3 regions of the Kitasatospora sp. NPDC059088 genome follow, and region 2 is predicted to be linked to each of the others. Evidence: riboswitches for the same ligand, from Rfam matches in the RefSeq annotation. Region 2 holds a riboswitch; each other region holds the start of a gene.
The links. Region 2 has a riboswitch for cyclic di-AMP ahead of ACFWXO_RS37545 (NlpC/P60 family protein). Riboswitches for the same ligand answer to the same signal wherever they lie in the genome.
Positions count from the first base shown of each region.

Region 1: another riboswitch for cyclic di-AMP. It lies ahead of ACFWXO_RS26885 (peptidoglycan DD-metalloendopeptidase family protein); the one in region 2 lies ahead of ACFWXO_RS37545 (NlpC/P60 family protein).
Region 3: another riboswitch for cyclic di-AMP. It lies ahead of ACFWXO_RS42640 (transglycosylase family protein); the one in region 2 lies ahead of ACFWXO_RS37545 (NlpC/P60 family protein).

Region 1 covers NZ_JBHYGR010000067.1:33,995-41,625, forward strand. The annotation lists gene ACFWXO_RS26880 (DUF2470 domain-containing protein) at 67-792, shown strand; gene ACFWXO_RS26885 (peptidoglycan DD-metalloendopeptidase family protein) at 1,053-2,018, opposite strand; cyclic di-AMP (ydaO/yuaA leader) riboswitch at 2,021-2,203, opposite strand; gene ACFWXO_RS26890 (MFS transporter) at 2,516-4,057, shown strand; gene purB (adenylosuccinate lyase) at 4,065-5,495, opposite strand; partial or broken gene infB (translation initiation factor IF-2) at 5,378-7,631, shown strand, end outside.
Region 2 covers NZ_JBHYGR010000134.1:8,831-16,461, reverse strand. The annotation lists gene ACFWXO_RS37555 (hypothetical protein) at 1-395, opposite strand, end outside; gene ACFWXO_RS37550 (NlpC/P60 family protein) at 440-1,486, opposite strand; gene ACFWXO_RS37545 (NlpC/P60 family protein) at 1,713-2,828, opposite strand; cyclic di-AMP (ydaO/yuaA leader) riboswitch at 2,839-2,994, opposite strand; gene ACFWXO_RS37540 (NlpC/P60 family protein) at 3,334-4,368, opposite strand; gene ACFWXO_RS37535 (NYN domain-containing protein) at 4,590-5,891, opposite strand; gene ACFWXO_RS37530 (hypothetical protein) at 6,181-6,444, opposite strand; gene ACFWXO_RS37525 (rhomboid family intramembrane serine protease) at 6,673-7,455, shown strand; gene ACFWXO_RS37520 (Lrp/AsnC ligand binding domain-containing protein) at 7,497-7,631, shown strand, end outside.
Region 3 covers NZ_JBHYGR010000199.1:1,481-9,111, forward strand. The annotation lists gene ACFWXO_RS42630 (SDR family NAD(P)-dependent oxidoreductase) at 1-139, opposite strand, end outside; gene ACFWXO_RS42635 (cytochrome P450) at 442-1,743, shown strand; cyclic di-AMP (ydaO/yuaA leader) riboswitch at 1,953-2,123, shown strand; gene ACFWXO_RS42640 (transglycosylase family protein) at 2,125-2,907, shown strand; gene eno (phosphopyruvate hydratase) at 3,188-4,474, shown strand; gene ACFWXO_RS42650 (septum formation initiator family protein) at 4,638-5,120, shown strand; partial or broken gene ACFWXO_RS42655 (DUF501 domain-containing protein) at 5,092-5,628, shown strand; gene ACFWXO_RS42660 (exopolyphosphatase) at 5,778-6,719, shown strand; gene ACFWXO_RS42665 (NAD(P)/FAD-dependent oxidoreductase) at 7,148-7,631, shown strand, end outside.

The DNA.
Region 1 (7,631 bases), on a different contig from region 2:
CGCCCACTTGCCACACCTCCAGGGGGATATTAGGTTAGCCTCACCTAACCAACAGGAGGTCCGTTCATGAGCATCACCGCCGGTGACGCCGAGGTGCCCGAGCCCACCACCGCCGAGCGGGTCCGCAGCCTGCTCAGCGCGACCTCCTCGCTCACCGTCCGCGCCCTCGGCGAGCACCACGACCTGGACACCCCGGTCTCCGTCCACGGCTCCCGGCTGCGCCTGCGCGCCCCGCTGGACGCCCCGCTCGTCGCGGCCCTCGCCGGCGCCACCGCCACCGACGGCCTGGCCGTCGTGCTCGACGTCACCGACGTCTCCCCCGTGGCGGTCCGCGACCGCATCCGCGGCCGGCTCACCCTGGCCGGCCGGCTGCACCTGGCCCACCTCGCCGACGACGGCCTCAGCGTCCACCTGCGGGTCGACGTCGCCCACGCCGTCCTCGCCACCCCGTACGGCACCGGCGCGCTCACCGCCGCCGACCTCTCCCTCGCCGCCCCCGACCCGCTGGCCCGTCACGAGGCCGCCCTGCTCACCCACCTGGCCGACGACCACGCCGACGCCCTCGACCTGCTCACCCGGCTGCTCGACCCGGCACTGCTCACCCACGGCCCGGCCGTCCGCCCGCTCGCCCTGGACCGCCACGGCCTGGTACTGCGCCTGGACCACTCGCACGGCCACCGCGACGTCCGCCTGGTCTTCCCCGAACCCGCCCGCGACACCGAGGACTTCGGCCACCGGATGCACGACCTGATGGCCGCCGCCGAACACGGCCTCCCGGCCCGCCGCCCCTGACCGCCGCCGCAGTCTGCGCAGTCAGCGCGAATACGAGACGTACCCGTGGACCACGACGACCGAGCGGAGAACGGCAGCGGCCGGCCCGGCCGTACGAGAGGTTGTCCCGTACGGCCGGGCCGGCCTTGGGCGTGTCCCGCGCCCAGGTCCACCGGTGCGGCGATCACCCGGTCGAGCGGTCACCCGACATGACCATCCCGGGCGTCGATTCGCCCCGCACCAGCGGTGGTTCACACGTTCCTGCGGAAGGCCCCGGAGGGTCAGAGCGCGACGCCGTGCGCCCGCAGGTAGGCGACCGGGTCGATGTCCGAGCCGTACTCGGAACCGGTACGGATCTCGAAGTGCAGGTGCGGGCCGGTCACGTTGCCGGTCGCACCGGAGAGGCCGAGCTGCTGGCCGGCGGTGACGGTCTGACCGACGCTCACGCCGATCGAGGACAGGTGCGCGTACTGGGCGTACTTGCCGTCGGCGAGCTTGATCTCGACCTCGTTGCCGTAGGCGCCGTCGCTGCCGGCCTTCACCACGACACCGTTGGCGACGGCGCGCAGCGGGGTGCCGGTGGAGGCGACGAAGTCCTGGCCGGTGTGGTGGCCGGAGGCCCACATCGAGCCGGCCACGCCGTAGGCCTCGCCCAGCACGGGGTTGGCGAGCGGGGCGACGTAGCCGGAGGTGGCGGCGACCGGGGCCGCGGTCACGGCCTGGGCCGGGGCGGCGGTCTGAACCTGGGTCTGCACCTGGGCGCCGGGCTTGGCGGCCTCGGTCCGGACCTGCACCTGGGAGTCCGCGGCAGCGGAGGTGTCCTGGGTGACCGGCGCGGCGGACTTCGCCGGAGCGGCCGGCTTGGCCGGGGCGGCGGGCTTCGCCGGAGCGGCGGCGTGACCGGCGAGGGCCAGCTGCTGACCGGGGAAGATCAGGTTCGGGTCGGCGCCGACCACCGAGCGGTTCTGCTCGTACAGCGCGTGCCAGCCGCCCTCGACGTTCTTGGCGTCGGCGATCTTCGACAGGGTGTCACCGCTGACGACGCGGTAGCTCTGCTGGGCGGCCGGGGCGGCAGCCGGAGCGGCGGCCCCGGAAGCGGCCGGGGCGGTGGTGGCCGCCGGGGCGGTGTGCGCCTGGGCGCTCATCGCGGTCACGAGCGGCAGGACGAACGAGGCCCCGGTGACGGCGGTGGCGATGCCGATGCGGGCGGCACGGGGCAGGGCGATACGACGAGCCTGTGCAGGCATGGAATTTTCCTCTCCGACGCCTGCGAGGTGAGCTGTCGGGTTCGGGCTGGAGTTGCCCGGCCGCATGTGCGGCTTCACCCCAAGCCGGCCCTGGTGGTCCGCGCCCGAAAAGGCGCGAACTCCGGTCCGGCGACTTACCTGTGGGTCCCCCGCTCCTGCCGTACAGAGTTCGGTGCGAGCCACCGGGCAGCGGCAGGACTCGGCGTTCCACCCGGTGGATCCGTCCGGACTGGCCGGGCGGTCGCTGAACTAAAACTCATCCGTTCGGGTGAAGCAATGTCGATCTCTTGAATCGGCAACAACCCCCGCGGCCCCGTCACCCTCCGAATGATCCCTTGCACGCTCCGTGCACGATCCATTCACCCGGCGCCACTGATCCACCACCCTGCGCCGCCGGGACCACCCCCGTGCGACCGTCCGTTCACGCACCGCCACCGACCGACACACCACCCGGTGACCCTTGTCACGTACGCCCCGGCGGGCGCAGGATTCGGCCCGTGGCCACCTCTCAAGCCGGCACTCTGCGCCTGGGCACCGCGCAGGGCCGCTGGGTACTCCTCGCGACAGTGCTCGGCTCCAGCATGGCGATGCTCGACGGCACCGTCGTCAACGTCGCCCTGCCCCGGATCGGCGCCGACCTCGGCGCCTCCCTCGCCTCCCTGCAATGGACCCTGAACGCCTATCTGCTCACCCTGGCCGGCCTGATCCTGCTCGGCGGCGCCCTCGGCGACCGCTACGGACGGCGCCGGGTCTTCCTGATCGGCGTGGTCTGGTTCGCCGTCGCCTCCGCGGCCTGCGCCGCGGCCCCGACCATCCACGTGCTGATCGCCGCCCGCGCCGTCCAGGGCATCGGCGGTGCGCTGCTCACCCCGGGCTCGCTGGCCATGCTCCAGGCGGTCTTCCACCCGGACGACCGCTCGGCGGCGGTCGGCCTCTGGTCCGGCCTGGGCGGGGTGTCGGCGGCCGTCGGCCCCTTCCTCGGCGGCTGGCTGGTGGACGGCCCGGGCTGGCGCTGGATCTTCCTGCTGAACCTGCCGCTGGCCGCCGCCGTGATCGCGGTGACCTCCCGTTACGTCCCGGAGAGCCGGGACGAGTCCGCCGCCGGCCGCTTCGACGTGCCCGGCGCCCTGCTCGCCGCCCTCGCGCTCGGCGCCGTCACCTACGCGCTCACCGCCGCCGGGGAGGGACTGTCCCCCGCCGTCTGGGTCACCGGTGCGATCGGCCTGCTGCTGGCCGCCGCCTTCGTGGCCGTCGAGCGGCGCACGCCCGACCCGATGCTGCCGCTCGGCCTGTTCTCCTCCCGGCTCTTCACCGCCGTGAACCTGGTCACCCTCTGCGTCTACGCGGCGTTCAGCGGGGTCTTCTTCCTGCTGGTGGTGCAGCTGCAGATCGTCTCGGGCTTCTCCCCGCTGGTCTCCGGCTTCGCCCTGGTGCCGATCACGGTGCTGATGCTGACCCTGTCCGCGCGCGCCGGACGGCTCGGCAAGCGGATCGGCCCGCGCGTCCCGCTCACCGTCGGCCCGCTGCTGTGCGCCGCCGGGGTGCTGCTGATGCTGCGCACCGGCCCCGGCTCCTCCTACTGGGCGGACGTGCTGCCCGCGGTCGCGGTGATGGGCTCCGGGATGACGCTGCTGGTCGCCCCGCTGACCGCCACCGTGCTGGCCGCCGTCGAGGTGCGGCACGCGGGCATCGCCAGCGGCGTCAACAACGCCGCCGCCCGCGCGGCGGGCCTGCTCGCGGTCGCCGCCCTGCCGGCCCTGGCCGGACTGAGCGGCGACGCCTACCGGGTGCCCTCCGCGGTGGACTCCGCCTTCCACACCGCGATGCTGATCTGCGCGGGGCTGCTGGCCGCCGGCGGGCTGATCGCCTTCGCCACCGTCCGGGGCAATGTGCTGGCGCCGGAGGAGGAGCACCCGGTGGCCGAGCCGAACTGCGACTGGCCCTGCGCCACCACCACCCCGCCGCTCGACCCGGGCCGCCCCCGGACGCGCGAGGGCCCCGCCACCGGAACGGCGGCAGGGCCCTCGTCAGAGAACTGACTCCTCGTCAGAGGATGTCGCCGGGGGCGTACTTGGCCGCCTCCGGGTAGGCCGCCGCGACGGCCTCCACCTGTCGGACGACCTCGGCGACCTGCGCCCCGGCCGCACCGGTGAAGGACAGCCGGTCGGCGAGCAGCGCGTCCAGCCCGGCCCGGTCCAGCGGGATCCGCTCGTCGGCGGCGAGGCGGTCCAGCAGCTCGTTCTCCCGGGCGCCGGCGCGCATCGCCAGCGCCGAGGCGACGGCGTGCTCCTTGATGACCTCGTGGCCGGTCTCCCGGCCGACGCCCGCGCGCACCGCGCCCATCAGCACCTTGGTGGTGGCCAGGAACGGCAGGTAGCGGTCCAGCTCGGCCTCGATCACGGCCGGGAAGGCGCCGAACTCGTCCAGGACGGTGAGGAAGGTCTCCAGCAGGCCGTCGAAGGCGAAGAAGGCGTCCGGCAGCGCGACCCGGCGCACCACGGAGCAGGAGACGTCGCCCTCGTTCCACTGGTCGCCGGCCAGCTCGCCGGTCATCGACGCGTAACCGCGCAGGATGACCGCCAGGCCGTTGACGCGCTCGCAGGAGCGGGTGTTCATCTTGTGCGGCATCGCGGAGGAGCCGACCTGGCCCTCCTTGAAGCCCTCCGTGACCAGCTCGTGGCCGGCCATCAGGCGGATGGTCTTGGCCAGGCTGGACGGCGCGGCGGCCAGCTGGACGAGGGCGGTGAGCACCTCGAAGTCCAGCGAGCGCGGGTAGACCTGGCCGACGCTGGTCAGCACGTGGTCGAAGCCGAGGTGGCCGGCGACCCGGCGCTCCAGCTCGGCCAGCTTCTCGGTGTCGCCGCCGAGCAGGTCCAGCATGTCCTGGGCGGTGCCGACCGGGCCCTTGATCCCGCGCAGCGGGTAGCGGGCGATCAGCTCCTCCAGACGGCGGAAGGCGACCAGCAGCTCGTCGGTGATCGACGCGAAGCGCTTGCCCAGGGTGGTGGCCTGCGCGGCCACGTTGTGCGAACGGCCGGCCATGACCAGCTCGGAGTGCTGGGCGGACAGCTTGGCCAGGCGCACCAGGACGGCGACCGTACGGTCCCGGACGTGCTCCAGGGACTGGCGGATCTGCAGCTGCTCGACGTTCTCGGTCAGGTCCCGGGACGTCATGCCCTTGTGGATCTGCTCGTGGCCGGCGAGCTCGCTGAACTCCTCGATCCGGGCCTTCACGTCGTGGCGGGTGACCCGCTCACGGGCGGCGATCGAGCCGAGGTCGACCTGGTCGACCACCCGCTCGTAGTCGGCGACGGCATTCGCGGGCACCTCGACACCGAGGTCCTGCTGGGCCTTCAGGACGGCGAGCCACAGGTGGCGCTCGAGGACCACCTTGTGCTCGGGGGACCACAGCTGGGCCAGGGTCGCCGAGGCGTACCGGGAGGCCAGGACATTGGGGATCTGGGGCTTCGCGCTCACGCTTCGCAAGCCTAACAGCCGAGGTCACGCCGAACGTCGGCGGATGGCGCGAGGCCGCACCGACCCGGCCGGCGGGCCCGGCCGGCGGGGCCGCCCCCGCGGCTCCGGCCGCCCCGGCCGCCTCGCGTCCGGGTGCGCCGACTCCGGGCCCGCGCCCGGCCGCGCGTCCCGCCGCTCCGGCGGCCCCGGCCGCGCCCGCGGCCGAGTTCTCCTCGCCGGCTCCGGCCGGTGCCGACGCCCCGCGTCCGGCCACCCAGGCCCCGCGGCCGAGCGGCCAGGGCCAGGCCTCCGGCGGTGCCCGTCCGGGCCCGCGTCCGGCCGGCCCGCGTCCGGGCAACAACCCGTTCACCTCGGGCAGCGCGACCGGCATGGCGCGCCCCGGCGACCGCCGTCCGGGCGCGCCGGGTGCCCGTCCGGGTGCTCCGGGTGCGCAGGGCGGCGACCGTCCGCGTCCCGGTGGCGACCGTCCGCGTCCGGCCGGTGCTCCCGGTGCCGACCGTGGCGCCCCGCGTCCCGGTGGCGACCGTCCGCGTCCGGCCGGTGCTCCCGGTGCCGACCGTGGCGCCCCGCGTCCCGGTGGCGACCGTCCGCGTCCCGCCGGTGCCCCGGGTGCCGGTGCGCCGCGTCCCGGTGGCGCTCCGCGCCCCGACGGCATGCCGCGTCCGGCCGGTCCGCGCCCCGGCGCCCCGTCCCCGTCCGGCATGCCGCGTCCGAACCCGGGCATGATGCCGCAGCGTCCGGCTCCGGGCCCGCGTCCGGGCCCCGGCGGCCGTGGCCCCGGTGGCCCCGGCGGCCGTCCGGGTGGTCCGGGTGGCGCCGGTGGCGCCCGTCCGGGCTTCCAGGGTCGTCCGGCCGGTCCGGGCTCGCGTCCGGCCGGTGGCGGCGGCTTCGGCGGTCCGCGTCCGGGTGGCGGCGCCCCTGGTGGCGGCGGCGGCTTCGGCCCCCGTCCCGGCGGCTTCGGCGGTCGTCCCGGTGGCCCGGGTGCCCGTGGTGGCACGCAGGGTGCCTTCGGTCGTGGCCCGGGCGGTCGCCCGGCTCGCGGTCGCAAGTCGAAGCGGGCGAAGCGCCAGGAGTACGAGGCCATGCAGGCCCCGTCCGTCGGCGGTGTGATGCTGCCTCGCGGCAACGGCCAGACCGTTCGCCTGTCGAGCGGCGCCTCGCTGATGGACTTCGCGGAGAAGATCAACGCCAACCCGGCCGCGCTCGTCTCCGTCATGTTCAACCTCGGTGAGATGGTCACCGCGACCCAGTCGGTCTCCGACGCGACCCTCGAGCTGCTGGCCGGCGAGATGGGCTTCCAGCTGGAGATCGTCAGCCGGGACGACGAGGACCGCGAGCTGCTGGAGTCGTTCGACATCGACTTCGGTGCGAACGAGGGCGACGAGGACCAGCTGGCCCCGCGCCCGCCGGTCGTCACCGTCATGGGTCACGTCGACCACGGTAAGACCCGACTGCTGGACGCGATCCGCAAGTCCAACGTGGTGGCCGGCGAGGCCGGTGGCATCACCCAGCACATCGGTGCCTACCAGGTGGCGACGATCGTGAACGGCGAAGAGCGCCCGATCACCTTCCTCGACACCCCGGGTCACGAGGCGTTCTCCGCCATGCGTGCCCGTGGTGCCAAGTCCACCGACATCGCGATCCTGGTGGTCGCGGCCAACGACGGTGTCATGCCGCAGACGGTCGAGGCGCTCAACCACGCCAAGGCCGCCGGTGTGCCGATCGTGGTCGCGGTCAACAAGATCGACGTCGAGGGCGCCGACCCGACCAAGGTCCGCGGCCAGCTGACCGAGTTCGGTCTGGTGGCGGAGGAGTACGGCGGCGACACCATGTTCGTCGACATCTCCGCGCGCCAGGGTCTGAACATCGACCAGCTGCTGGAGGCCGTGGTCCTGACCGCGGACGCCTCGCTCGACCTGCGGGCCAACCCGGAGCAGGACGCGCAGGGTATTGCGATCGAAGCCCACCTGGACAAGGGCCGCGGCGCCATGGCGACCGTCCTGGTCCAGCGCGGTACCCTCCGCGTCGGTGACTCGATCGTCGTGGGCGACGCCTACGGCCGCGTCCGCGCCATGCTGGACGAGAACGGCAACAACCTCGCCGAGGCCGGCCCGTCCCGCCCGGTGCTGCTGCTCG
Region 2 (7,631 bases):
GGGCCGAGGTCCCACGGCGCCGGGGGCCCACCGGCGCCCTCCTCGCGCTCGACCCGCCAGCCGCCCCGGTCCCGGACCAGCTCGATCCGGCGCGGGTACACCACCGGGTACTCGTCGTACCCGGCGATCCGCAGCGCCAGCTCGACGGACGCGCCCTGCCGCTCCGGCCCGGCGGGCGGTGAGAGCACCAGGTTCCGGTACACCGCCTCGGCCCCGGTCAGCCCCGACCGGGCGGGCAGCGAGCGTGCCCGCGCCGCCAGCAGCGCGGCGACCTCGGCCTGCCGGTCGACGGCCCGCCCGCCCGGCGGCGGCGGGGCCACCGGGGGCAGCGACAGCTGGGCCAGTCCGCCGGCCGCCAGCAGCAACGCACCGCGCCGGGACAGCACCCGGCGCACGGGGTCTATCGGGTGGGGGCCGTCCGGCCCGGAGGGCGTCGCGCTCAGAGCCGGACCACTCCCGAGACCGGCATCGCGTTGACGCTCTCGTACCGGACCTTGGCACCGGGGTACGGGGCGTGCACCATCACGCCGCCGCCGGCGTACATCCCGACGTGGTGCATGTCCCGGTAGAAGATCACCAGGTCTCCCGGCCGCGCTTCGGAGAGGCTGATCCGCTGCCCGGCGTACGCCTGGGCCTGCGAGGTCCGCGGCAGGGTCACTCCGGCCTGCCGCCAGCTGTAGTACATCAGACCGGAACAGTCGAAGGCACGCGGCCCGGTGGATCCGTAGACGTAGGGCGAGCCGACCATCCGCACCGCGGCGGCCAGCGCGGCCGCCCCGCGCTCGGAGGCGGCCGGGGCGTTGCCGAGGTCCAGCCGGTCGGTACCGCGGGTGGCGCGCTGCTCGGCCTCCCGGGCGTCCTGGGCGACCATCCGGTTCCGCTCGACGGCGCCCAGGCTGTTGAGCAGCTTCTGCGCCTTGGCGAGGCGCTGCTGGATCTGCTGCTTGTTCTCGGCGAGCGAGCGGCGGGCCTCGTCCAGTTCGGCGAGCTTGGCGGCGGTCTCGGTGCGCCGCTGGTCGAGCCGGCGCTGACGGGTGACCAGCTCGTGCAGGGTCTCCTGCTGGCGCTCGGCGGCCTGGCCGAGGGTGCGGGCGCGGGTGAGGTAGGCCTCCGGGTCGCTGGAGAGCATCAGCTGGGCGGTCTGGGTCATCCCGCCGCCCCGGTACTCGGCCCCGGCGACCGTGGCGAGGTCCCCGCGCAGCTCGTTGAGCTGCTCCTGGGCGGCGGCGACCTCGCCCTGGAGGATCGTGGTCTCGCCCAGAAGCCGCTTCTGCGCCTCCTGCGCGGCGTTGTACTTCTCCGAGGCCTGTTCGGCCTCGTCGTACAGCTGCTCGACCTGGGCCTTGACGTCCTTGCGGTCGGGCGCGTCCGGCGCCCCGGGGGCGGCCTGGGCGCTGCCGGCGGTCGCCACGCCCAGGGCCGTGGTGGCGGCCGCGGTCAGTACCAGCGCACGGGCGAGCAGTTGGGAACGACGGTGCACGGGCATGCGGCAACGGCTCCAGTCCTGCGGCGCGGCCCCGCGGCCGCGCCCCGGTGGGCGGCCGTCGAGCGGGAGTCCGGTGGCAGACGTTAGCGAGTCCGGGCAAGTGAGTCCAAACCCCTACCGACCCGAATATTTGACCCCTAATCGGACACCAGGTCGAGCCGCCGGAAAAGCCGCAGGCCCGGCCCTCCGTGACGGAGGACCGGGCCCGTGAACGCGTGGCCGGGGATCAGACCCGCACGATGGAGGCCAGCGGCATGTTGGAGACGGCCTCGTAGCGCACCGACGCACCCGGCTTGGGAGCGTGCAGCACCTGGCCGTTGCCCGCGTAGATGCCGACGTGGTGGGCGTCGCCGTAGAAGATCAGCATGTCGCCGGGCTGGGCCTGGGAGATGTCCGAGCCGATCCGGGTGCCGGCGCCGGCCTGCTCCTGCGAGGTGCGCGGCAGCGACACCCCGGCCTGGTTGAACGCCCAGACCATCAGGCCGGAGCAGTCGAAGGAGCTGGGGCCGGTGGCGCCCCAGACGTACGGGCTGCCGACCTTGGTGGCGGCGGCGGCCAGCGCGGCGGCACCGTGCGAACTGCCCGGGGCGATCTTGACCGGCGCGGCGGTGGAGCCCGAGCCGAGGTCGCTGCGGCTGCTGTCGCGCGAGGCGCGGTCCGGGGCGGCGGCCTTCGCGGCGGCGTCCGCCTTGGCCTTGGCGTCGGCGGCGGCCTTGTCCTCGGCCGCCTTGATCGCCTGGCGCTCCTGCTCGGTCAGCGTGTTGAGCAGGTCCTGGGCGGCCTTGAGCTTGTTCTGGACCTCGTCCTTGGAGGCCTTCAGCTGCTGGGTCGTGGACTCCAGCTCGCCGAGCTTGCCCTGGGCCTCGGTGCGGTCCTGGTCCAGCTTGCGCTGCTGGTCCTGGAGCTGCTTGAGCTGGTTCTTCTGGGTGCTGCCCGCCTGGTTCAGCGCGCCGGCCTGGTTGAGGAAGTTGTCCGGGCTGGAGGAGAACATCAGCTGGACCGTCGGGGATATGCCCCCGTTGCGGTACTGCTCGCCGGCGATCTCGGCCAGGCCGCCCTGGAGGTCGGTCACCTGGGCCTGCTGGCGGGCCACCTGGTCCTGGAGGCCGGAGACCTGCTTCTCCAGCTCCTGCTGCTTCTCCTGCGCGGCGTTGTACTTCTCGGTCGCCTGCTCGGCCTGCTCGTTGAGCTGGTCGACCTGCTCCTTGACCTGGTCCTTGGTCGGCTGCGGGTCGGCGTGCGCGCCGGACTGCGCGGAGAGCGCGACGGCGGCGGCGGCGAAACCGGTCAGGATCGAGACGCGGGTACGGCTGGCGGGCTTGGGACGACGATGGGACGCCACGAAGGCGGACTCCTTCTTCCTACGCCGCCTACCGGGTGAGCTGACGGGTTCGGGCCGGAAGCATGCCCTACGACGCCTCACCGGCCTCACCTACGGCCGACCTGGCGCCGATTCACCCCGGAGGAACGTGTGGTTCCCCGGCTCCGCTCCACAGCGCCCCCGACTACTGGGCTCCCCTGTCGGGCAGTCGCTTCGACCTGCCCCGCTGTTTCGCGAACTCGGCGGTAACCACCGCCGCCACCCAGGCTGGGTGATCGACTGTGCGGTGGTTCGGAGCACGACCCTAGTAACTGAACCGTGATCCGTTCAAATCCTTGTCAGAAAAAAGACGGAAGATTACCCATGTTCTTTTGTGAAAATGACTGATGGTGATCACCGGCGCACGCAAAGCTGATCGACTCTCACCCTCCGGCCCGCCCGGTCCGCAAACCCGGAGCGCCACCCCCGACCGGAGGTGGCGCGGATCACAGGGCCGGAACCGGCCCCTCGGGGAGGTACCGGAGCGTCAGATCCGGCGGATCGTGTTGATCGACATCGCGTCGGCCTTCATCACCTTCACCACGTCACCGGTGTGCGGCGCGTGGACCACCATGCCGTTGCCGATGTACATCCCGACGTGGTGCATGTCGCCGCCGTAGATCACCAGGTCACCCGGCTGGGCGGTGGCCAGCGTCACGGCGGTCCCGATGTGGCCCTGCTCCTGCGAGGTGCGCGGCAGCGAGACGCCGGCCTGGCCGTACGCCCAGACCATCAGGCCCGAGCAGTCGAAGGTGGAGGGCCCGGTGGCGCCCCACACGTACGGCGAACCCTGCTTGCTCATCGCCTTGGCCACCGCCACGGCGGCGTAGCCGCTGGCCGGCGGCAGGTTGCTGAGGTCGACCCGGTCGGCGCCGCGGGAGGCGCGGTCGTCCTGCTGCTGCTGGGCCCGGAGCGCGGCCCGGTCGGCGGCGCTGAGCGAGTTCAGCAGGTCCTGGGCGGTCTTCAACTTGGTGTTGACGTCCGCCTTGGCCTGGTTGAGGTCCTTGGTGGTGGAGTCCAGGGAGGCGAGCACGGCGGCCGCCTCGGCCTTCTCCTGGTCCAGCCGGCGCTGCTGGTCGAGCAGGCCCTTGAGCGCCTCGGTCTGGGTGGTGCTGGCCTGCTGGACGCTCGACGCCTTGTCCAGGTAGCCGGACGGGTCGGAGGAGAGCATCAGCTGGACGGACGGGTCGATGCCGCCGGTGCGGTACTGCTCGCCCGCGACCTGGGCCAGGCCCACCTGGAGCTGGCTCATCTGGTCCTGGCTGCGGGCCACCTGGTCCTGGAGCTGGTCGGCCTGCTTGCGGAGCTGGTCGGAGCGCTCCTTGGCGCCGTTGTACTTCTCGGCCGCCTGCTCCTGCTCCTGCTGGAGCTGGTCGATCTGCGCCTTGACGTCACTCTTGTTCGGCTGCGGCGCGGCATGCGCGGCGACCTGGGCGGAGAGGGCGACCGCGGTCGCAGCAGCAGCGGTGAGCACGGAGACCCGCGCGCGGCTCGGCTGCTTGGGACGGCGGTGGGAGGCCAAGGGACCGGCTCCTTCTTCCATCGGACTCACCTGATCAGGTGAGATTCCGGAAAATAGGTTTGACGCCAGACCCTAGTGAAGATCTACCCGTTTTGCCACTCCCCCGAAGGCGTGAACTCCGGTTCCCCCACTGACTTCACCGGATCCGCACACCCGCACGGAAGCCCCACTGACCTGCCGTCACAGCCCCCGTCCCGACTCCGACCCGGCTCGGGGCCGGCTCAGGGCCGGGCCAACCGGTTCAGCAGCAGCACCGAGGCCACCGGGCGCGCACCCGCCTTCCGCACGCCCTCCGCGACCTCCCGGTCGGTGGAGACCACCACCACCGGACGGCCCTGCGGCTCGGCCCGGACCAGACGGCGGATCAGCTCGTCCGCGGTCTCGCCGGTCCGGCTGAACCGTACCCGCACCCCGCGCGGCGGCGCCATGATGACCGGTACGTCCAGGTCCTGCCCGTCGAACACACAGGTGACCTCCGCCTGGGTGCGCTGGGCCAGCATCGCCAGCCCGCCCAGCAGCCGGATCCGCTGCTGCTCCAGCGGCAGCGCCGGGTACCCGGTCTTGGTCACGTTGTAGCCGTCCACCACCAGGTGCACCTGGGGGATCGCCAGCAACTGGTCCAGCAGCGCCGGGTCGTCCTCGGCCAGGCCGCGCCGGGCCACGTCGTGCGGCGAGGCCGACCCCGGCACCACCGCCTCCACCAGGTCCGCCGGGCGGAGCTGGGAGACCGGCAGCGCCAGCTCCCGCTGGAGGCCCTGCGCCGACTGCAGCACGGTGTCCAGCAGCAGCCGCAGCCGCATGTCCTCGACGCTGCGGCCCTCCCGGGCCGAGCGGCGGCCCTGCTCGACCGCGGTCTCCAGTTCGGAAACCCGGTGCCGCAGCCGCCGCGCCTCGGACTCGGCCGCGCTGCGCTCCCCGGTGGCCTGCGCCCGCGCCGCCTCCAGCTCCCCGGTCACCCGCCGGGTCTCGGCCTGCGCCCGCCGGGTGTCGCTCTCCAGCGACCGCACCTTCTTGCGCAGCGACTCGGCCTCCCGCCGGACGCCCTCGAACTCCGCGCGCTGGCGGTCCAGGTCCGCCCGCGCCGCGGCCCGCACCTCGGCCAGCTCGGCCTGGAGCTTCTCCACCTGCCGGGCGGCCTCCGCCGCCGCGTCCTCGGCGCCGGCCCGCTCGGCCTCCTCGCCCGCCTCGGCGACCAGTCGGCTCCAGCCGGGCGAGCGCACCAGGTAGGCGGCGGCCGCGACGTCCATCGGATCGGCGGCGCCGGGGACGGTGCCCGACTCCAGCGCCTTCACCAGGTCCGGCTGGCCCAGCCGCAGCCGCTCCGCTATCCGCACCCGGAAGGCCGGCTCGGACTCCAGCGCCGCCGCCAGCGCGGTGGCCGCGTACTTGGCCCGCCGCGCGGGGGTGAACTTGACGTACTGACGCAGGCTCTGCGGCAGCTCCCCGGGCGGCAGCCCGCCCAGCGCGTCCGAGGCCAGCCCGACCACCCGCCGGCGCACCCCTTCGGGCAGCGGCCGGTCCAGCTTCTCGGGCGCCCGCTCGGCACCCGCGCCGGCCGGGGCCCCGCCGGCGTCCCCCGGGAGGTCGGTCTCGGACCGGACCGGCCCGGTGGCCGGCTCCGGTGCCGGCGCAGCGGGCTGAAGCCCCTGCGCTTCGCCGGGCTCCCTCGCTGCGTCCACCACGTCCTCGGCTCCGATCCTGGTCCAGCGGGTGCGGCCGCGGCCGCCCCTGTCGTCACGCTCCGTGCGTCTTGTCTGTATTGTCCCGTGCGGTGGACGGCGGTGTCGCGCACCGCCCACCGCACCGGAGGGGTCAGCCCTGCGTGGTGGGGGCCTCCGCGGCCTCGGCACCCGGACGGGCCACCAGCTCGACCTGGTCCACCGCGTTGCACCAGCGGCAGCGCACGGACTCCACGGTCTCGCTGTGCACCTCGGTCTCCTCGACCCGGGATTCGCCGGCCAGGTCGAAGTGCAGGAACTCGGTGACCCGCGCGGAGCGGGTCACGTCGAAGCGGGTGAGGTTGCCGCACAGCGTGCAGCGCCAGCGCGTCTCGGCGGTCGGAGCGGGGACGGTCATCGGGGGTCCTCTCGGCTGGTCCCTGGGCGGGCCGGGCGCTCCCCCGGAGCCCCGGCGTCGGCGGCGGGAGGCGGGAATGCCCGCCCCAAGCCTATTGCCTGGGGCAACCACGAGGACCACCGGTCAGCTGAGATGACCGGAGTCCGTCCCGCCCCGCCGGACGGACCAGTAGTCCACCTGCCGTAAACCGCCGTGTCACCTGCCGCGCCCGGAGGGATGCTTGGCCGCATGGCGCTCACGGCCCCCGACCACACCGACGCGCGGGACGGCCGCCCGGCGCTGCCCGCCCCGGCGGTCACCTACGCCCTGATCGCGGTCAACACCCTGGTCTTCCTGCTCGGCCCGGCCGCCGGCCTCAACCCCCTGTACGGCACCGGCCAGGCCCGGATCTGCGCCGAGCAGCGGTACGAGCAGCGCTGGGGCGCCGTCCCCGCCGAACTGCTGACCGGCCACCCGCTGACCGCCGGACAACTGGCCGAGGCCCCCGACCCGGTCCCCGGCTGCCCCGCCGCCCCCACCCCGGGAAAGCACCCGGCGGTGTCCGCCCTCACCGGCCTCTTCCTGCACGCCGGCTGGCTGCACCTGCTGGGCAACCTGCTCTTCCTGCACGTCTTCGGCCCGACCGTCGAACGCCGGGTCGGCCGGGCCAGGTACCTCCTCTTCTACCTGGCCGCCGGCTGCACCGCCTCGTACGGCTTCGCGCTCGCCGAGGCGCACTCGCCCGACTCCACCCGGGTCCTGATCGGCGCCTCGGGCGCGATCTCCGCCGTGCTCGGCGCCTACCTGCGCTTCCACCCGCGGGCCCGGGTGACCACCCTCGTCCCGCTGCTCCTCTTCCTCCCGCTGCGCTTCCCGGCCTGGCTGGTGCTCGGCCTCTGGTTCGCCCTGCAGTGGTGGTCGGTGCACTCGGCCGGGCCCGGAGTGGCCTACCTGGTGCACGTGATCGGCTTCTCGGCGGGCTTCCTGTACGCCTGCACGGTGGTCGGCCACCCCCCGAGACGCCCCGGCTGAGGCCCGATACGCTGGCCGCACCCCATCAAGGAGCCCGAACTGTGATCACCGCCATCGTCCTGATCAAGACCAGTGTCGACCGCATCCCTGAGATCGCCGAGGCCATCGCCGCGATCGAGGGCGTCAGCGAGGTGTACTCGGTGACCGGCGGGTACGACCTGGTGGCGATGGTCCGG
Region 3 (7,631 bases), on a different contig from region 2:
CGAGGTCCTCGGCGATGCCGACGTGGGTGTCGGCGATCAGCATCCCGGCGGTGCCGGCCGCGGTGAACCGGCGGGCGAGGTCGGCCCCCGAACCGCCCGCGAGTACCGCGATGACGACGACTGCTCCGCTGACCGTCATTGGTCCAGCTCCTCCCTGCGGGCGACACCGCACCGGCGCCCGCGCGTACTTCGGAGGATCGTAGGCAGGTCCTGACCCTCCGCAACAGGGATTACCCCTCAGGTGACCAGGCTCACGCCTGCCGCCCGGCCAAGAGCTGGCCAAGGCCCGTCCACGCACCGTCCACGGGCCGTCCACGGAGTGTCGGCGTTCCGCTCGCGCGCCGGTCACGGACGGTTCGCGCGGCGGTGGCCTCCGGCCGGCCGCAGGGGCGCGTGCGCCGGTGGTCCGGGCCCCTCCGGTCCAGCGGTTACGGTCGACCCATGCCAGCTCAGCCCGAGGGCGCCCAGCCCGCCGCCCAGTCCGACCCGCAGCTCTTCACCTGGGAGTTCGCCGCCGACCCGTACCCCGCCTACGCCTGGCTGCGCGAGCACGCCCCGGTGCACCGCACCACGCTGCCGAGCGGGGTGGAGGCCTGGCTGGTGACGCGCTACGCGGACGCCCGGCAGGCGCTCGCGGACGGCCGGCTCTCGAAGAACCCGGCGCACCACAGCGGGCAGGCGCACCGCACCGGCCGGGTGGGCATCCCGGGGGAGCGGCAGGCGGACCTGATGACCCACCTGCTGAACATCGACCCGCCGGACCACACCCGGCTGCGCCGCCTGGTGTCGAAGGCGTTCACGCCGCGCCGGGTGGCGGAGTTCGAGCCGCGGGTGCAGCAGCTCACCGACCGGCTGATCGACGGCTTCGCGCAGCGCGGTTCGGCGGACCTGATCCACGAGTTCGCGTTCCCGCTCCCCATCTACGCGATCTGCGACATGCTCGGCGTTCCCTCCGAGGACCAGGACGACTTCCGGGACTGGGCCGGAATGATGATCCGGCACGGGGGCGGCCAACGCGGCGGCGTGGGGCGGGCGGTGAAGCGGATGCGGGCGTACCTGCTGGAGCTGATCCACCGCAAGCGGGCGGACCTCGGGGACGACCTGATCTCCGGCCTGATCCGGGCGAGCGACCACGGCGAGCACCTGACCGAGAACGAGGCCGCCGCGATGGCCTTCATCCTCCTCTTCGCCGGGTTCGAGACGACGGTGAACCTGATCGGCAACGGGACGTACGCGCTGCTGCGCAATCCCGGGCAGCGGGCCCTGCTGCAGGAGTCGGTGGCCCGCGGCGAGACCGCGCTGCTGGAGACCGGGATCGAGGAACTCCTGCGCTACGACGGGCCGGTGGAGCTGGCGACCTGGCGGTTCGCGACCGCTCCGCTGACCATCGGCGGGGTGGAGATCCCGGTCGGGGACCCGGTGCTGGTGGTGCTGGCGGCGGCGGACCGCGATCCGGCCAGGTTCTCCGACGAGAACACCCTCGACCTGGCCCGGAGCGACAACCCGCACCTGGGGTTCGGGCACGGCATCCACTACTGCATCGGAGCCCCGCTGGCCCGGCTGGAGGGGCGGTCCGCGCTGGCCACGCTGCTTTCCCGGCTGCCGGATCTGCGGCTGGCCGAAAGCCCGGAGAATCTGCGCTGGCGGGGTGGCCTGATCATGCGTGGATTGCGCGAACTTCCGGTCGAATTCAGTCCGGAGCCCCGGTCGCCGCACAGTCGTCCTGAGGCCACGACACGCTGACGAAGCATCCGGAACCGGCCACCGGCGGTGGTATGAACGCTCATCAAACCGGACAAAGCCCCGCCGTTGGTAGGCGATCGAACACGGGCCGTAATTCTTGTGTGATGTCGGTGATATGAGCTTGTGATTCGTCTGAGGATCTGTCTAGTCTCCGTGGAGTTCGCAGCTGCGGACCTCGTGCGCGGACGCCGAATCCTGCCCGCCGCGCCACGGGAAACCGACCAGAACCCTGGGCAGGGGCGGGGGAACCAGGTTTGTTGCCGTTCCTCCACGGCTCGGGGTGAAGCCGCCCGCGCGGAATCGATTCCGCAGACGGCGGCCGGGCCACCTCCCGGTCCGAACCCGACAGCTCACCTCGCAGGCGTGCGGAGAGGGACCTTCATGCTGTTCGTTGGAACCGGCCGTCATCGCCGTCGCACCCAGGCCGAGAAGGCCATCGCCGTCGCCGGTGTGGCCGGCGTCGGACTCGCACTGCCGCTCCTCTCCGCCACCGGCGCCTCCGCCGCCCCGGCCTCCGTCTGGGACTCCGTCGCCCAGTGCGAGAGCGGCGGCAACTGGAGCATCAACACCGGCAACGGCTTCTCCGGCGGCCTCCAGTTCACCCCCAGCACCTGGAAGGCGTACGGCGGCACCGCGTACGCGGCGCAGGCCAACCAGGCCAGCAAGGGGCAGCAGATCGCCGTCGCCGAGAAGGTCCTCGCCTCGCAGGGCCCCGGCGCCTGGCCGGTCTGCTCCCAGAAGGCGGGCCTGAGCAAGGGCGGCGCCCCGGCCGAGGTGGACACCTCCTCGGACGCCAAGCCGCAGAAGCAGCAGGCCCAGAAGCAGGCACCCAAGCAGCAGGCCCCCAAGGCCGCCGCCAAGCCCGCCCAGCCCAAGCCGGTCCAGCAGTACGCGCCGAAGCACGCCGCGCCGAAGCAGGCCGAGCAGCCCGCCGCCCCGTCGGCGCAGCAGTACGCCCCCAAGCACGCCGCCCCGCGGGCCGCGCAGGCCCCGGCCGCCACGACCGGCCACGACTACACCGTCCGGGACGGTGACACCCTGTCGGGCATCGCCACCGCCCAGGGCGTGTCCGGCGGCTGGCAGGCGCTCTACGACGGCAACCGCACCACGGTCGGCGGCAACCCGGACATGATCGTGCCCGGCCAGGTCCTGCACCTGGGCTGAGCCGGACCGTTCCACGGCGAACGACACGCTGGACACGTAGGGGGCCGCGCCCGGCGGCCCCCTACGTCCGCGTTCGCCCGCCCCGATGGACGCCCCGGTGGGACGCACCGGGACGAGCAGGTGAACTACCGGTGGGTAGCCGGGCCACACGGTGAGACGCAGCCCGGGCCGAGGTGGCCCCGGGAGCCCGGGCGGTTAGGCTCTGGTCGTAACGACTCCGCAATCGTCCGGCCGACAGCACCACCCGCAGCCGGACCCTGCTTCCGCAAGGAGATGCTTCGTGCCGTCCATCGATGTCGTCGTAGCCCGTGAAATCCTCGACTCCCGCGGCAACCCCACGGTCGAGGTCGAGGTCGGCCTCGACGACGGCAGCACGGGTCGTGCCGCTGTTCCGTCGGGTGCCTCGACCGGCGCCTTCGAGGCGCTCGAACTGCGCGACGGCGACAAGAACCGCTACTTCGGCAAGGGCGTGGAGAAGGCCGTCCTGGCCGTCATCGAGCAGATCGGCCCGGAGCTGGTCGGCTACGACGCCACCGAGCAGCGCCTGATCGACCAGGCCATGCTCGACCTGGACGCCACCCCGGACAAGTCCTCGCTCGGCGCCAACGCCATCCTGGGCGTCTCGCTGGCCGTCGCGCACGCCGCCTCCGAGGCCAGCGACCTGCCGCTGTTCCGCTACCTGGGCGGCCCGAACGCCCACGTCCTGCCGGTCCCGATGATGAACATCCTCAACGGCGGCTCGCACGCGGACTCCAACGTCGACATCCAGGAGTTCATGATCGCTCCGATCGGCGCGGAGTCCTTCTCCGAGGCCGTCCGCTGGGGCGTCGAGGTCTACCACACCCTCAAGGGCGTGCTGAAGGAGCGCGGCCTGTCCACCGGCCTCGGCGACGAGGGCGGCTTCGCGCCGAACCTGGACAGCAACCGCGAGGCCCTGGACCTCATCACCGAGGCCATCCAGAAGGCCGGCTACGTGCCCGGCCGCGACATCGCGCTGGCCCTGGACGTCGCCGCCTCCGAGTTCTTCCAGGACGGCGCCTACCAGTTCGAGGGCAAGGCCCTGTCGGCCGCCGAGCTCATCGAGTACTACGCCGAGCTGGTCGCCTCCTACCCGCTGGTCTCCATCGAGGACCCGCTGGACGAGTCGGACTGGGACGGCTGGAAGGCCATGACCGTCAAGCTGGGCGACAAGGTCCAGCTGGTCGGCGACGACCTGTTCGTCACCAACCCGGCCCGCCTGGCCAAGGGCATCGAGACCGGCACCGCCAACGCGCTGCTGGTGAAGGTGAACCAGATCGGCTCGCTGACCGAGACCCTGGACGCCGTCGAGCTGGCCCAGCGCAACGGCTACCGCTGCATGATGTCGCACCGCTCCGGCGAGACCGAGGACGTCACCATCGCCGACCTGGCCGTCGCCACCAACTGCGGCCAGATCAAGACCGGTGCCCCGGCCCGCTCCGAGCGCGTCGCCAAGTACAACCAGCTGCTGCGCATCGAGGAGATCCTCGACGACGCCGCCGAGTACGCCGGCCGCGGCGCCTTCCCGCGGTTCAAGCACGAGGGCTGAGCGCGCCCGGGCCGGGCGGCGTCCGGCCCTGATCCCGGGGGCCCGCGGCCCCCGGTAGCGCACGCCTGACCGGTGCCCCGCCGCTCACCCCGTAGGGTGGACGGCGGGGCACCGTCGCGACCAGGAGGGGATACGGGAGATGGCTGGCTGGAGGATCCCGGGCTTGGCGGCCCGGCCTCGGTTCACGAGCCGGGCGACCGTCCTCGTCCTGGTGCTCTGCTCGCTGGTGGCGATCCTGGCCTACCCCACGCGGCAGTTCATCTCCCAGCGCGCCGAGATCTCCGCCCAGCGGGCGAAGGCCGACCACGCGCGCCAGCAGGTCGACCAGCTGCGCCGGGACAAGGCGCGCTGGCAGGACCCGGAGTACGTCAAGGCGCAGGCCCGCGCCCGGCTGCACTACGCGGTGCCGGGGGAGACCCCGTACATCGCGGTGGACCCGGCCGGGCCGGCCGCCCGGCCCTCCGCGCCGGCCGGTTCGGCCACCGCCGCCGCCGACGCGGCCGCCGGCCCGGCGAAGGCCGACAAGCCCTGGTACACCAGCATCTGGGACTCGGTGGACGCCGCCGACACCGTCGCGCTGGCCCCCGCCGCACCCCGTCCGCTCCCCCCGTCCTCCGTTGGAGACCCCACCCCCCATGACCACTGAGAACCACCCCGCCGTCTCCGACGCCGACGTCGCGGCCATCGCCGCCCAGCTCGGCCGGGTGCCGCGCGGCCTGCGCGGTGTGGCGCACCGCTGCCCCTGCGGCAACCCCGACGTCGTGGAGACGGCCCCCCGGCTGCCGGACGGCACGCCGTTCCCGACGCTGTACTACCTGACCTGCCCCAAGGCCGCCTCGCTGATCGGCACCCTGGAGGCGGAGGGCGTGATGAAGGACCAGACGGCCCGGCTCGCCGAGGACCCGGAGCTGGCCGCCGCCTACCAGAAGGCGCACGAGGACTACATCGCCCGGCGCGACGCGATCGAGGTGCTGGAGGGCTTCCCGAGCGCCGGCGGCATGCCGGACCGGGTGAAGTGCCTGCACGTGCTGGTCGGCCACTCGCTGGCGGCCGGAGAGGGCGTCAACCCGCTCGGCGACGAGGCGATCGGCATGCTGGAGGACTGGTGGGCCAAGGGCCCGTGCGTCTCCCCGGCGGAGGTCGAGGCGGCCGGTGACCGGGTGCTGCGCAACCGCGCCAAGGACCAGGACCACGAGGCCGTGATCGCGGCCAAGCAGCAGAAGACCGCCGAGCGGGCCGCGAAGAAGCGCGCCGCCGAGGACGGCACGGCGGGGCAGGACGCGACGGCGGAGCAGGAGTCCGAGTGAGCACGACCCGTGTGGCCGCGATCGACTGCGGCACCAACTCGATCCGGCTGCTGGTCGCCGACCTGGACCCGGAGACCGGCGAGATCACCGACCTCGACCGCCGCATGATCATCAACCGGCTGGGCCAGGGCGTGGACCGCACCGGCCGGCTGCACCCGGACGCGCTGGAGCGCACCTTCGCCGCCTGCCGCGAGTACCGGGAGGTCATCGCGGGCTTCGGCGTCGGCCCGGAGCGCACCCGCTTCGTCGCCACCAGCGCCTCCCGGGACGCCGAGAACAGCGACGAGTACGTCAAGGGCGTGCGCGACATCCTGGGCGTCGAGCCGGAGGTGGTGAGCGGCGAGGAGGAGGCGCACCTGTCCTTCGTCGGCGCCACCAAGGAGCTGGCCGGCGGGCCCTTCCCCGCCCCCTACCTGGTCTTCGACCTGGGCGGCGGCTCCACCGAGTTCGTGCTCGGCGGGGCGCGGGTCCAGGCGGCGCGCTCGGTGGACATCGGCTGCGTGCGGCTGACCGAGCGGCACTTCGACGGCGCGGAACTGCCCTCGCCGGAGCAGATCGCGCAGGCCCGGGCGCACGTGCGGGCCGAGCTGGACAAGGCCGAGGAGGTCGTCCCGCTGACCGGTGCGGCCACCCTGGTGGGCCTGGCCGGGACGGTCACCACGGTGTCCGCGATCGCCCAGGACCTGCCCGCCTACCAGTCGGAGCGGATCCACCACTCCCGGATCAGCCGCGAGCGGGTCGCCGAGATCGCCCGCGAGCTGCTGGCCGCCACCCACGCCGAGCGCGCGGCCATCCCGTCGATGCACCCGGGCCGGGTGGACGTGATCGCGGCGGGCGCGCTGGAACTGCTGGAGATCATGGACCGCACCGGCGCCGCCGAGGTGGTCGTGAGCGAGCACGACATCCTGGACGGCATCGCCTGGAGTACGGCCTCCTGACCGTCCGCAGGCCTTACTCCACCGGCCCCGGCGCCCCTTTCGGGGTGCCGGGGCCGGGGCGCGCCCGGGTGCGTGCGAGAACCTTCGTGAATTTCTTCACATGGCGATCCAGTCTTTCGTCGCACCCCGTGGCCCGCTACGCCCGAATTGTGAGACCGAAGGCCCTTCGGTCGTACGGCCCCTTGGATCGCAGGTCAGGCCTCGTTCAGGGTTTGAAAATCGAAATCACGAGCGGGAACCCGGGCGCTGTACGGATCGTTGCTGCTCAGCCGGGTAGTGCTCCGGCGCACGTTCACGAGGGGCCCCCGGGGCCCGTGAGCCGGTGCGCCGGGCCGGTTTTTGCGGGCGCGCAGTGTAGCACGGGGTGTCCATGAGCTTGTGACCGGGCTCACGAAGGCTGCTCCGGACGGTGCTGGATACTTTCGGATATGAGCACCACGGAGCGTCCTCGCATCCTCATTGTCGGCGGTGGTTACGTCGGCCTGTATGCCGCGATGCGCATCCTCAAGAAGATGCGCTACGGCGAAGCGACCGTCACGGTCGTCGACCCGCGGTCGTACATGACGTACCTGCCCTTCCTCCCCGAGGCGGCCGGCGGCAACGTCGCGCCCCGCAACCTCGTCGCGCCGCTGCGCAAGACCCTCAAGCAGGCGGAGGTGCTGACCGGGTCCGTCACCGGCATCGACCACGCCCGCAAGGTCGCGACCATCCAGCCGGCGGCCGGCGACAGCTACGAGCTGCCCTTCGAGTACCTGGTCGTCGCGACCGGCTCGGTCTCCCGCACCTTCCCGATCCCGGGTCTGGCGGAGAACGGCATCGGCATGAAGACGGTCGAGGAGGCCATCGGCCTCCGCAACCACGTCATGGCCCAGCTCGACAAGGCCGAGTCCACCTCGGACGAGGAGGTCCGCC